2 linked regions of the Teredinibacter turnerae T7901 genome follow. The protein of the gene in region 2 binds, or shares a complex with, the protein of the main gene of each other region. Links are inferred from orthologs where the notes say so. Each region holds a gene or a part of one and is shown on either strand. Other genes may lie near its edges.

What was found.
Region 1: the proteins of xseA (region 2) and TERTU_RS14105 are in contact, whole or in part, in a cryo-EM structure (PDB 8TXR), measured with the Escherichia coli proteins. The link is inferred for Teredinibacter turnerae T7901 from one-to-one orthologs.

Annotation. Positions count from the first base shown.
Region 1 is NC_012997.1:3,543,168-3,546,409, forward strand. What follows is about bases 67-2,982. They hold TERTU_RS14105 (exodeoxyribonuclease VII small subunit), read left to right. Parts: upstream 67-1,361; coding sequence 1,362-1,604; downstream 1,605-2,982. Other genes in these bases: TERTU_RS14095 (flagellar motor protein MotB), read right to left, coding at 67-366; pomA (flagellar motor protein PomA), read right to left, coding at 383-1,144; hisI (phosphoribosyl-AMP cyclohydrolase), read left to right, coding at 1,786-2,178; TERTU_RS14115 (phosphoribosyl-ATP diphosphatase), read left to right, coding at 2,175-2,507; tatA (Sec-independent protein translocase subunit TatA), read left to right, coding at 2,611-2,853. Outside these bases: more of TERTU_RS14095, read right to left, coding at 1-66; more of tatB, read left to right, coding at 2,983-3,242. UniProt on the Escherichia coli protein: Bidirectionally degrades single-stranded DNA into large acid-insoluble oligonucleotides, which are then degraded further into small acid-soluble oligonucleotides.
Region 2 is NC_012997.1:2,890,801-2,894,063, reverse strand. What follows is about bases 327-3,263. They hold xseA (exodeoxyribonuclease VII large subunit), read right to left. Parts: upstream 2,508-3,263; coding sequence 1,146-2,507; downstream 327-1,145. Other genes in these bases: guaB (IMP dehydrogenase), read left to right, coding at 2,759-3,263; TERTU_RS11570 (hypothetical protein), read left to right, coding at 327-1,166. Outside these bases: more of TERTU_RS11570, read left to right, coding at 1-326. UniProt on the Escherichia coli protein: Bidirectionally degrades single-stranded DNA into large acid-insoluble oligonucleotides, which are then degraded further into small acid-soluble oligonucleotides.

The sequences.
Region 1 (3,242 bases), 650 kb from region 2 along the record:
AACCCCCTCTTCGCCCTGCTCGATGTCATACTCTTGAGCACAATCCTGCTCCAGCGACATTTCCGTGATGTCCTGGGTGTTCTGATAAATTACATTGAGAGGCGTTGGTTCTGGCCGCGCAGGGCTGAACTCCTGCGCGATTATGCTGGTGCCCTTCGGAATATCTGTAACATTTAGCTTGTTTTGCACGCCGAATGCCTGAGCCATTGACCCTGCCAGGCGCTTAAATTTCATTGCGTCCATTTCCGAAAACGACAACAAGAGCACAAAGAAACACATCAACAGCGACATCAGGTCGGCAAAGGTACCCATCCACGCGGGCAAACCGGGCGGGCATTCACAGCCTTCTTCGTCTTCGCTACTCACAACGCACCTTTACCTGTTATTCCGCCGCTTCTACCGTGCGCTTACCTTCTGGCAGATAATTGCGCAGCATGGAGTCAATCACCCGGGGGTTTTGTCCGCCCTGAATCGCCAGGAGCGCATCAATGACCAAGCTTTTTATCATTGCTTCCTCGCCTGCCCGCAGCTTTAGTTTGTCGGCCATCGGACCGCACATCGCATTGGCAATAACAGCCCCGTAGAGCGTGGTGAGCAGTGCCACCGCCATCGCGGGCCCAATCGCCTTTGGATCGTCCATGTTCGCCAGCATCGCAACCAGTCCAATCAAGGTACCAATCATCCCCATCGCTGGCGCCATTTCGGCCATCGCAGCGAAAATGGATGCACCAACCGTGTGCCGCTCCATCGCTTTGTTTTTATCGATAGATAGCAGTGTTTTCACTACATCAGGGTCATGTCCGTCGACCAAGAGCTGAATACCGCGCTGCAAGAAGTCGCTGCTAACCTCCTTCCCCTCAAGCGATAACAACCCGCCTTTTCGCGCTTCATCAGCGAGGGCAACAATTTCGTCAATTAACATGTTGGGATCTGGCAGTTTGCTGGAAAAACTCTTACCCGCCACCTTTACAGCGCCCAAAAACTGGCCGAGGCCATACTTCGCCATTACCGCAAAGATTGTCCCGCCCACCACAATAACCAGCGACGGAGCATTGACGAACATGCCCAATTCACCACTCATTAGCATGGAGATAACGATAAGCGCGAGCGCGCCTATCATGCCGACTATCGTTGCTAAATCCACTCGGATTTCCTCACTCTATTTTGGCTCAGCGGCCATAACGACTTCTGTGAAACTCCCTAAGTCTAGACATAAATCGACTAAGGGGGCGGAAGAATCCACTTTCTTTGTTATGAATACTCCACCGGTTATCGGCTGCATCGGGTAATTGTTGAGAGCGTTGATTGACCCCTGCTGCCACCTCCGGTATGTTCTCGCGCGAACTACAGGAGTCCACACTTTGGCTAGAACAAAATCCCCCAACTTCGAGGCTTCTCTGGCACAGCTGGAAGAGTTGATAACCCAACTAGAAAGTGGCGATCTTTCACTGGAGGATTCCCTAAAAACCTTCGAACAGGGAATCAAGCTCACTCGCAGCTGTCAGAAGTCGCTTGCGGAGGCAGAACAGAAAGTCGAGATTCTGCTTAAACAGGACGATGGCGAACTGACTACTGCGCCATTCCCCACTGACGACGAGAACTGAAACAACCTGCGGGTGCATCCGACTTGAACGACGTACTTCCAAGATGATGTGCGAAAGTCGTGGCTCATGCCCAAGAACTCGCTGTTTTTTCAATTGGATAGCTGCTGTGACAACAACCCGAGCCAATTCAAACCATTTCCGGTATCCTTACGCCTTCGCGTAATTCAACCGGAAACACCCTATGAATGAGTCTAGTTCATTCCTCGACCAGGTTCGCTGGAACAGCGACGGCTTGGTTCCCGCAATTGCCCAAGACGCTGCAAGCGGCGAGATTCTGATGATGGCCTGGATGAACCGAGAATCCCTCGCCCTCACGGCCGAAGAACAGGTTGCGGTATACTGGTCGCGTTCGCGCCAACAACTCTGGCGCAAAGGTGAAACCTCGGGCCACACGCAGAAAATCGTCGCCATACAGCTGGACTGTGACGCAGACGCAGTGGTGCTGAAGGTTGAGCAAATCGGCGGTATCGCCTGCCATACTGGGCGGCGCTCCTGTTTTTTCCTCACCCTGGAAAGCGGTGAGTGGAAAGAAAACGCCGCACCATTGAAAGACCCGAACGAGATTTACTCATGAGCGATGTACTTGCGGAATTAGACAAGGTGCTGGCGCAACGCAAAAACGCGGGGGACCCGGAGTCCTCATACGTAGCAAAACTGCACCACAAGGGCCTGAACAAAATTCTCGAAAAAGTGGGCGAAGAATGTACGGAAACGATTCTTGCCGCTAAAGATGCGCAGCACGACAGCGACACGCAGCACCTGATATACGAAACTGCGGACCTGTGGTTTCACTCGCTGGTAATGCTCTCACACCTCGGCCTAAGCGCTGAGGATGTGCTGAATGAATTGGCGCGCCGCTTTGATCTGTCAGGACTTGAAGAAAAAGCCCGGCGCCAGTCTTAGCGTATTAGACTCCAGAACACTGGAGCCGCGCCAATGACCCGGCGCTTTGCGCGGTTAACCGTTGATTTGATTTTTTACGAATATAGCTAACAAGGTAATTGATATGGGACTCGGTGGTATTAGCATCTGGCAGCTTCTGATAATTCTTGTCATCGTACTTCTGCTGTTTGGCACCAAGCGTTTGCGGGGACTTGGGGGTGATCTCGGCGGCGCCATTAAAGGGTTCAAAAGTGCGATGAGCGAAGAAGAGAGCAAAGAGAAGTCGCAAGAAAAAATTGAAGCTGACGAGCAGGAAAAAGTGTCAACAACCGTTGAGCAGCCTGAAAAATCCGAGCATAAATCCTAACTTCGTGCGATAGCGGATAAAAACACCATGTTTGACATTGGTTTTTTAGAGCTGGTGGTGGTTGCGGCGGTCGGATTAGTGATTATCGGCCCGGAAAAATTGCCGGGCGCCATACGCACGGTCGCGATCTGGATCGGTACTATCCGGCGCACGCTCGGCAATGCGCGGGCGGAATTCGAGCGTCAAATTGGCGCAGATGAAATTCGTCGCGAAATTCACAACGAGCAGGTTTTGGCGTCTTTACGTGCCGCCAAGAGCACACGGGACGAAATACAAAACAAACTCAACAACCTTGCTTCGGACTCACTCAAATCAGCTGAATCCAAGAATGAATCCGAAAACAATGGCGAGAATTCCACGGCAGTGACACCTGAAAAGCCCGCTTCGAC
Region 2 (3,263 bases):
TTGACCACCTGGAAGCCGTCGCGCAGCGCTATTTTGGGCACTCAGTTGAGCTTGCGTCTCAACTGGAATTTCAGCGCGTCTTTTTAACAGTGCATCACACTGCACCGTTATTCCATCCCATTGCGCTGCAGACTTTATTGCTTGCCGTTGCAAGTGCGGACATGCCTCAGCGAATTCCGGTTTTGGCGACTGATTGGATTCCCATGGACAATATGTTTTTCCCGCGAGGGCTATTGTTACCGACGGACAACGGTCTGGCGAGCTACAACTTGTTCGGCAAGAGCAGCCGGAAAAAACTTGTCTCCCAGATGGAAGGGTTCGATAAGGCCGCTGTAGCCGGATTGTTGTCAAATTTGCACAAAGATACACGCAAAGGTGCTATTCCGGCGCCGCTAGGCAAATTTACATGCGAGTTTGTGGAGCAGTTTTATTTGGCCGATAAGGTCCTTGAAAAGGGCTACTACCGAGAGCAATGTGCTGTCCTCAATCATCTGGCGTGGGCGCAATTATTTCCCGCCCATCCGCTGATTCAGTTGAATATTAGCGATGTTATCTTGCCGTTGTTGGTGGAAAGTCTGCGGGATTCGAATTCGTTAATACACGCGGTGCTGTTCGATCCGGATGTACGCAGCGAAGTGCTGGATGTACTGGAAGGGGTGGGCGGCTGTTGGGACAGGCAAAGAGAGACGGGGACCTGTTTTTTCTGGCTGCAGCACAATCAAAAAATGCGGCCGATTTTGCAGCTTGAAAAGGACCGTCTGCTGGCTGGTGAAATAGAAATTGAATTGACGCCACGTACGATTATTGAGTTGCTGGAACGCGGCCATATTATTCCCGGGGTTTTTCTGGTTTTCGCACAATTAATGTTTGTTAATCGATTTTCTTGCGTCGGTGGAATGCGTCAAATTGCCTACAATTCTGATATTCGTGACGGCTTGATTCGCGTTTTCGTCACCCGGGCACCGCAATTCGTTGCGGCGGTAAAAAATTTCCCCATGGACCACTTCGCAGCGGGCATAAATGCGATAAACCTTGCACCTGGCCGCGCTATAACTTTACTCGAATTAATGAGCTCGCCCCATTTGCTCGAAGATGACTGGCGCTGCCAGCCATTGCGTGGCGCGGTGCTCGAAGCATCCGACTACTTACTGGCTCTCAGTGCCTGAGCTTTTCAATACTCGCGCGTTCAGCGCTCCCTGGTGCAGGGTGATGTTCAGCATTTCACCTTCGTTAACGTGATCGCTGTTGCGGACCACTTCGCCGATCGCGTTGCGGGTTATCGAATAGCCTCGTTCCAAAGTGTTCAGTGGACTAACAATATTTAACAGCGCCATGGCCTTCTGCATACGCGCGTTTTGATCTTTCAAGGTGCGGCGTAGCGCCTGTTCCAGTCGCTGCTCAGAACTCGTGAGTTGCTGTTTGCTGCGGCTGAGTTTGAGTGCAGGGGTTTGGGTGAGAAACCGTTGTTGTGTGTGTTCCAGCTGTTTTTTATCGGCCGCTATTTTCTTCTGCCAGCTTTTGTGGAGCCGAATTTCTAAATGATCGAGCCTTTGGCTCCATGCTTGTAGCTGCTGGCCCGGGTGGCGTAACAGGCGTTGGAGAGAAAGTAACTGCTGTCTGGCCGTACCAATGTGCGCGCTGATCGCGCGCTGAAAACGGCGTTCGAGGTGACCTAACGACGACAGATAGTCGGCTTGATCCGGGCTGAGCAACTCTGCTGCTGCGGACGGGGTTGGCGCTCTCACGTCGGCCACAAAATCAGCAATGGTAAAGTCGATCTCGTGGCCGACAGCACTGACGACCGGCAGTTTCGAGTCGAATATTGCATGCGCCAGGGCTTCGCTGTTAAAACTCCATAAATCTTCGATGGAGCCGCCACCACGGCACAGCAAGATTACGTCAAAGTGATTGCTCTGATTTGCTGTTCGAAGCGCATCAATGATTTGCTTGGCTGACCCTTCTCCTTGCACAGCGACGGGCAGCACCGTAACCATCGTTGCCGGGAATCGCCTTTTTAATACGGACAGGACATCCTGAATAGCGGCACCACTCGGAGATGTAATCACGGCGATATGCTGAGGGAGCACCGGCAGAGGCCGTTTGTGTTCCGGCGCGAACAGGCCATCACCTGCCAGCTTTTGCTTGAGAGCTTCGAACTGTCGTTGCAGCAGACCGAAGCCCGCATCCTCCATATGTTCGATTATGAGTTGGTAGTCGCCGCGGCCTTCATAGATGCTGGTACGGGCGCGCACCACAACTTTGTCACCGGATTTTGGCGAGAATCGAACCAGCGCGTTGCGGTTGCGAAACATTGCGCAACGCACCTGGGCTGCGGCGTCTTTGAGCGTGAAATACCAATGCCCAGAGCTCGGACGGCTCAGGTTTGAAACTTCTCCTTCTACCCACAGAAGTGGCAGGTGCAGCTCAAGCAGGCTTCGCGCACGACGATTCAGCTCCGCAACTGAAATGATTTCTCTCGTGGGTGTATTGCTGTGCGGATCTGTCATCACTATCTCCTGTCAAACGTTTAAGCGCGCTGCTGCGTGCCAGCCGGACATTCTCAATCTTGCGGTATTGGCTGTAAACCATCTCTTTACAATAAGTCGTTGTTATTTCAATTGTTTACCGAAGTCTGTCTAAACTCTATAATGCCCGGTTTATTTCGATGCCCAGATAAAAGCCGCGACACAGTGGGGCTTAAGAATCCGGGTTCAGCCATGAGAAATGGCTCTTCTACTACGCTTGAGGTTGTTGTTTCATGTTGAGAATCGCTCAAGAAGCACTTACGTTTGACGATGTTTTATTGGTACCTGGGTACTCTGCTGTTACCGCGAAAGATGTCAGCTTAAAAACCCGGATTACGCGAAACATTTCGCTCAATATTCCTTTAGTGTCCGCTGCGATGGACACCGTCACAGAAGCATCGTTGGCGATTGCTCTGGCGGAAGAGGGTGGAATCGGGATCATCCATAAAAGCATGTCCATAAAGCAGCAAGCCAAGGCGGTGCGTGCCGTTAAAAAATTCGAAGCTGGTGTGGTAAAAGACCCTATCACTATTGAGGCCTCTGCCACAATTAATGAGTTGATAGCGCTTACTGGCAAGCACAAAATTTCAGGGGTGCCAGTGCTGGAAAGTGGCAACCTCGTAGGCATAGTGACCGGGCGCGATGTGCGCTTCGAGTCCAACCTGGACGCGACTGTTGCCAGCATCATGACGCCGAAAGAAAAGCTGGTGACCGTGAAAGAGGGTGCAGACCCTACTG